Regions from separate parts of the Streptosporangium sp. NPDC049248 genome, predicted to be linked through region 3. Evidence: riboswitches for the same ligand, from Rfam matches in the RefSeq annotation. Region 3 holds a riboswitch; each other region holds the start of a gene.

Region 1 (2,258 bases), on a different contig from region 3:
TCGGCTCGTCCGACTTCTCGGACCGGGCCGCCTTGGTGCGCAGCCGGATGTTCAGCAGCTCCACGACGAGCGAGAAGGCCATCGCGAAGTAGATGTAGCCCTTGGAGATGTGCTGCCCGAGGCCCTCGGCGATCAGCACGACGCCGATCAGCACCAGGAACGACAGGGCGAGCATCTTGATGCTCGGGTGCTTGTCCACGAAGCGGCTGATCGGGCCTGAGGCGAAGAGCATCACCAGGACCGAGACGATCACGGCCGCGATCATGACGCCGAGCTGGTCGACCATGCCGACCGCGGTGATGACCGAGTCGAGGGAGAAGATGATGTCCAGCAGCATGATCTGGGCGATCACGGAGCCGAAGGAGGCCGCGACCTTGGTGCTGCCGTGCCCGGACTTGCCCTCGACGTTGTCGTGTATCTCGATGACGCTCTTGCCGAGCAGGAAGAGCCCGCCGCCGAGCAGGATGAGATCTCGTCCCGAGATCTCCTGCCCCAGGACCTCGAAGAGCGGCGCCGTGAGTCTCACCACCCACGACAGTGCCAGCAGCAGCAACAGCCGGCTGAGAAGGGCCGCGAGGAGACCCAACTTGCGCGCCTTGTCCCGTTGCTCGGGCGGAAGCTTCCCCGCCAGGATCGAGATGAAGATGATGTTGTCGATGCCTAGCACGATCTCCAGAGCGACGAGGGTGACGAACCCTATCCAGATCTCCGGGTTGGTCACCCAGTCCAACATCTGAGCCTCCAGCTCGCCTTACTTGATCACTACCGGCACGACGAGGTTTGTCGTTCGGCGTTGTTCACCCACTACCAGGACAGACATCACCCGCCGCCGGACGCCACCCGGCTCACTGCCCAGACGAACGGGATCCATCGTGAGTTCCCGAACCCAAGGGACATCGCTTGCGAATTCCCGGCAGAGGTCGGTTATAGTTCCCCCGTAGGTCATGAGTGCCAGTGACAAGCCCCGGCTCGCTGGCCGGCAACCCTCGCGTCCGCGGCGGGGTGCCCCGGGTGAGGACCTGGTCCGGCACGAGGTGTGCCGGGCAAGCGCGGGCTCCAGGCACCTGTGCCACGGGTTGGGGTCCGATGACCTCGAAGGAGCCCTGGCATGTCCATACTGACGATCTCCACCGCCGTAGCCGCCGACACGGCCACCCCCGCGACCCGTACGTCCGGCGACCGGCCGATCCCCGCCGTGCTCGGTTCCGATCTGGAGGTTCCGGTCAGGGGCGGCAGGCTCGTCCGCTACGCCAACCTCGACTACGCCGCGAGCGCCCCCTGTCTGGAGCCGGTGAGCGCCGCCGTCGCCGCCGCGCTCCCGGCGTACTCCAGCGTCCACCGAGGCGCCGGGTACGCCTCCCAGCTGACCACGGCCCGCTACGAGCAGGCCAGGCAGACGGTGCGTGCCTTCGTCGGTGCCCGTCCCGGCGACTCGGTGATCTTCACCAGGAACACCACGGACGCGACCAACCTGCTGGCCCGCAGCCTGCCCGAGGGCACCACCGCCGTGGTCTTCGACACCGAGCACCACGCCTCGCTGCTGCCCTGGAAGCGTGCCCTGCGGCTGCCGGTCCCCGCCTTCCCCGGCGAGGCGGTCCGCGCCGCCGACGAGGCCCTGGCCTCGGTCGAAGGCCCCAAGCTGCTGGTCGTGACCGCCGCCTCCAACGTCACCGGGGAGCTGTGGCCGATCGCCGCGCTGGCCCACATCGCCCACCGCCACGGCGCCCGCGTCCTCGTCGACGCCGCGCAGCTCGTCCCGCACCGCCGCCTCAACCTGACCGCGCTCGACCTGGACTACGTGGTCTTCTCCGGTCACAAGCTCTATGCCCCGTTCGGCGCCGGCGCGCTGATCGGCCGTTCCGACTGGCTGGCCGACGCCGAGCCGTACCTGCGGGGCGGCGGGGCGGTGAGGGCGGTGAACGACGACGGGACCGAGTGGCACGACGACCCCGAGGCCCGCCACGAGGCCGGAACCCCGAACGTCCTGGGTGCCATCGCGCTGGCCGCGGCCTGCGACGCCCTGACCGCCACCGGCTGGACCCCGCTGGTCCACGAGGAGGAGCGTCTCCTCGACCGGCTGCGCGCGGGCCTCGCCTCCGTCCCCGGCGTGCAGGAGCTGTCCCTGTGGGGCCCCGACCACCCGCGCGTCGGCATCGTCTCCTTCGTGGTGAACGGCCGCACCGCCCGCGAGGTCGCCGAGGCCCTGTCCGGCGACTACGGCATCGGCGTCCGGGACGGCAAGTTCTGCGCCCACCCCT
Region 2 (2,258 bases), on a different contig from region 3:
GTGAGCTGGGAGCCCGACGCGACCGGCACGACGATCTGGTCGGGAACGCGCCAGCCGAGCTGCTCGGCGATCTCGTACGCCAGCGTCTTGGAGCCCTCGGCGTAGTACGGCCGGAGGTTGACGTTGACGAAGCCCCACTTCTCGCCCAGTTCGTCGCCGATGAGCTCCGAGCAGAAGCGGTTCACATCGTCGTAGGTGCCCTCGATGCCGATGAGCCTGCCCCCGTACACGGAGGCCATGACGACCTTGGCCTGCTCCAGGTCGGCGGGGATGAACACGCAGGCGTCCAGCCCGGCCCGCGCGGCGGCGGCAGCGGCGGCACCGGCCAGGTTGCCGGTGGAGGAGCAGGAGAGGGTGTGGAAGCCGAAGTTACGGGCCGCCTCGACGGCGATGGCCACCACACGGTCCTTGAAGGAGTGCGTGGGGTTACCGGAGTCGTCCTTCACGTGCAGCGAGCGCATGCCCAGCTCGCGGGCGAGGTTGCCGGCGTTGACGAGCCTGGTCCAGCCGGGCTCCATGTTGGGCTTGGCGGCCACGTCGGCGGGGACGGGCAGCAGCGAGCGGTAACGCCAGATGTTGGCCGGCCCCTCGGCGATCTGCTCCCGGGTCACCCGCCCGAAGTCGTAGGCGATCTCAAGGGGCCCGAAACACTCGATACAGGCGAAGCTCGGGCCGAGGTCGTAGCGGGCACCGCACTCGCGACAGGACAGGGCCACGGCGGGGCCGAACTGCTGGTTTCGGGTGTCTTCGACACGACCGAGCGAGGTGGTGGTGTTCTCAGTGGTTGCGAGCGCCATGAAGCGAGGCCTTTCCCTCATCTTCGTCTGCGGACCACCCTGGTCACAGACCGGAATTGGCACCTGTCCCGGCTGACCTCGTGTCGATTACGAGTCTTGAACCGGGATGGTTGCCGGGGCTTCGCAGGGCCGATCCCTCCACCCCTCTGGATGAGCAAATATTCAGTTGGAGACCTGACAGGCAGGTCTTAGGCACTCTACATCGCCGTACCGCCACCCCGGCCACTTGTCTCACTATGCGAGACGTAGCGTGTTACCTGCCGGACAGAGCGCCCTTGTCCGCAGCAGGGGCGCCGCCGCGGCCGGCAGGCACCGGTCGCGGTGGACGTCCCGTGGAACCTCCCGCGCCAGGCCGCGGAAGGCGGGTCAGGGCGCCTTGGCCTTCAGCGTGTAGGGGCTGGAGCCGCTCACCGAGACCACCCGGTAGCGGTAGGCGCCGGGCGGGCCGGTGTAGCTGATCCGCTCGTCGGAACCCGCGCCCTCCGAGGTCGCGACGGTGACCCAGTTCGGCCGCCGCCACCTTTGGAGGTAGAGGTCGAAGTCGACGCCGTCGCCGCCGTCCAGGCAGGCGGAGTGCATGCCGGCGACGGCGGCCCGGTAGTAGCGGCTCGGCTGGGAGACGGACTGACCGTTGTTCAGCGTGCCGGTGTAGACCTTCGGGTAGCCGGTGCAGACCGTCGGAGCGGGCGGGACGGTGCCCGGTGGGTTGGTGGCGTCGCCGGTCAGCAGGGTCAGGTCGTAGGCGGTGAGGATCTCGTTGATCGGCTGGAAGTAGGTGACGCCGCCCGTGACGCAGTTGCCGGAGCCGCCGGAGGTGACCCCCTGGGCCTGATCCACGGAGATGAACGAGCCACCCGAGTCGCCCGGCTCGGCGCAGACACTGGTACGGGTCAGCCCGTGGATGGTGCCCTGGGGGTAGGTGACACTGGCGTTGAACTGCCGGATGAGGCCGCAGTGCCAGTCGGTGGTGGAGCCGGAACGGCAGATCGAGGCGCCCTCCAGAGCCGGTCGGGAGCCCGCGACGGGCACGGTGCCGCCGGCGCCGTTGCTCACCACCGGTTTGGGCGTCCAGCCGGCGTTCACCGCGACCCAGGCGTAGTCGTTGCCGGGAAAGGACGACGCCCGGAAGACCCCCAGGGGCACCCGGTTGAAACCGGTGGTGGCATCACCGGTCTTACCGCAGTGACCGGCACTGACGAACCCCGCCTGGGTCCCGCGCATCACCGAGAAACCAACGGAGCAACGACTCGCGACACCGACGTAGTAGGCGTCGCCGCCCTGCAGGTCGCTGAGGAGCCGGGGCCGCTCGGTGGACGGCACCACCTTCACCACACTTGAGTCGGCCCCCACGGCCTCCACGAGATCCTCGGTTGCCAGTGGGCTCTTCGACAGGATGACGATCCTGTTGTTCCTGGCGTCGACGAAGCGCACATCACCCCCGCCGCCTTTTCCCGGCAGGTC
Region 3 (2,258 bases):
AACGGCGCCTGCGCCGGGCTCGGCATGGTCCACGCCCTGGTCTGCGACCTGGTCTTCACCGCCGCCGAGGCCAAGTGGACCACCGCCTTCGCCCGGCGCGGCCTGGTCGCGGAGTACGGCCTGTCGTGGATCCTGCCCCGCCTGGCCGGGCAGGCCAGGGCCATGGACCTGCTGCTCTCCGGGCGCACCTTCACCGGAGCCGAGGCCTGCGAGCTGGGCCTGGCCAACCGGGCGGTGCCGGGAGAGCGGCTGATCGAGGAGACCCTGGCCTACGCCCGCGAGCTGGCGACGTACAGCTCTCCGGCCTCGATGGCCGTGATCAAGCGTCAGATCTGGGGCGACTGGCAGCAGACCCTGGAGGCGTCGGAGTCGGCCGCGGCACGCCTGATGGTCGACTCCTTCACCCGGCCGGACTTCGCCGAGGGGGTCGCCAGCTTCGTCGAGCGCCGCGCCCCCGGCTTCCCGCCGCTGTAGTCACGCCGTAGTCGCTCCGGCGCTCTCAGCTGACCAGGGCGAGCCAGCGCGGAGCGGTGTCGAAGGGGGCCGTGCGGGCGGTGACGGCCTCCATCAGCCAGGCGGCCGAGGCGCGGGCGCTCCGGACGACCTCGGGCGGGTAGGCGTACCTGACCCGGTGCTCCTCGAACTCGTCCTCGTCGTCCAGGAAGACCCGGCAGGCGCGGCCCTTAGCCGGGTTGCGGCGCGTCCGGATCACGTCGAGGTCCAGGTCGACCATGGTGACCTCGCCGTCGCTCCACCGTGGCACGGTGGAGATGTCGCAGTAGATCTCGTGTTTGTGCGGGGCGGAGTTGAAGGCGGCGGTCCACCAGGCGTCGCGGGGGAAGAGCATCACGAAGGCATGCGGGGAGGCCACCTCGGGTCCGTGGCCCTTGCGGCCGACGGAGTTGGCCGCGCAGCCGGTCCACACCCCGTGCTCGTCCTCGCCGAGCAGGAGACCGCTGTGGTGCCAGTGCAGTGACCCGTCGTATTTGCGGTAGACCACCTTCACCGTCTCATAGGACATTCCCCAACATTAAGCCTTGACAGAGATCTATGTATTTCCTACCTTCTAAATAGGTTAAGAGTGTCAGTGCGAAGCCCCGGCTGGCTGACCGGCAACCCTCGCACCGCGGCGGGGTGCCCCCGGGGGAGACCTGGCGGCACGGTCGGCGTGCCGCAAGCGCGGACCCCCTCACCGGGGTCACCGAGACATGTCCGGGAGTGCCACATGTCGAAGACCAGCACACTGAACTGCGCGAGCCCCGTCGACCCCGACACCCACGGCCACTACCGGCCGCACCGCAGAGCCGCCGCATGAGCGCCTCGATCGCCGTCGTCGGTGCCGGCCCGACGGGCACCTGCCTGGTGGAACGCATCTGCGCCAACGCCGCCGACCTGCTCGGCTGGCCCTCGCTCGACGTTCACGTGATCGACCCCCACCCGCCGGGCGGCGGCCGCGTCTGGCGCCGTGACCAGCCCGAGCTGCTCTGGATGAACTCCGCGGCCGCCGACGTGACGCTCTTCACCGACGAGTCGGTGCGCTGTGAGGGGCCGATCCGTCCAGGCCCCACGCTGGCCGAGTGGCTCGGCGGGGACCCGGGCACCTTCGCCTCCCGCCCGGCGCAGAACGGCTACCTCTCCCACGTCTTCAGGCACGCGGTGGAGACCGCCCCGCGCGGGGTCAGGGTGCACGTGCATCCGGCCCGCGCCGTCGACCTCGCCGACATCCCCGACGGCCAGGCGGTACGGCTGGAGGACGGCCGGACGATCGAGGTCGACGCGGTGATCCTGGCCCAGGGGCACGGCGACGTGACCCCGAACGGGGAGGAACGGGCGCTGGCCGACCTGGCCGTGCGCGGCGGGCTGCGCTACCTGCCCACCGGATACGCGGCCGACCTCGACCTGGACGGCATCCCCGCCGGAGAGCCGGTGATCGTGCGGGGGATGGGGCTGGCCTTCGTCGACCTGATGGTGCTGCTCACCTCGGGCCGGGGCGGCCGGTTCGTCCGCGAGTACGACGGGGAACTGGTCTACCTGCCCGGCGGGCGGGAGCCCCTGCTGCACGTGGGATCACGGCGCGGCGTGCCGTACCACTCCAAGACCGGCTACCCCTTCGGGGGCGCACGCCCGCCGGTGCCGCGCTTCCTCACCCGCGAGGCGCTGGGCGAGGGCCCGTGGAACTTCCGCCGGGACGTGTGGCCGCTGGTCGCCAAGGAGCTCGCCTTCGCGTACTACCACGAGCTCCTCACCGCCCACCCCGA

What was found. A riboswitch is a leader RNA that binds a small molecule or an ion and turns the genes downstream of it on or off. The one in region 3 is predicted to bind S-adenosylmethionine.
Region 1: linked by a shared signal. The riboswitch ahead of AB0K21_RS32285 (aminotransferase class V-fold PLP-dependent enzyme) and the one ahead of AB0K21_RS10120 (FAD/NAD(P)-binding protein) in region 3 are both predicted to bind S-adenosylmethionine.
Region 2: linked by a shared signal. The riboswitch ahead of thrC (threonine synthase) and the one ahead of AB0K21_RS10120 (FAD/NAD(P)-binding protein) in region 3 are both predicted to bind S-adenosylmethionine.

Annotation. Positions count from the first base shown of each region.
Region 1 covers NZ_JBFAQY010000023.1:77,328-79,585, reverse strand. The annotation lists gene AB0K21_RS32290 (TerC family protein) at 1-733, opposite strand, end outside; SAM riboswitch class IV at 941-1,056, shown strand; gene AB0K21_RS32285 (aminotransferase class V-fold PLP-dependent enzyme) at 1,109-2,258, shown strand, end outside.
Region 2 covers NZ_JBFAQY010000006.1:30,369-32,626, reverse strand. The annotation lists gene thrC (threonine synthase) at 1-797, opposite strand, end outside; SAM riboswitch class I at 812-954, opposite strand; gene AB0K21_RS13665 (S1 family peptidase) at 1,164-2,258, opposite strand, start outside.
Region 3 covers NZ_JBFAQY010000004.1:196,631-198,888, reverse strand. The annotation lists gene AB0K21_RS10130 (enoyl-CoA hydratase-related protein) at 1-474, shown strand, start outside; gene AB0K21_RS10125 (DUF402 domain-containing protein) at 500-1,021, opposite strand; SAM riboswitch class IV at 1,074-1,186, shown strand; gene AB0K21_RS10120 (FAD/NAD(P)-binding protein) at 1,312-2,258, shown strand, end outside.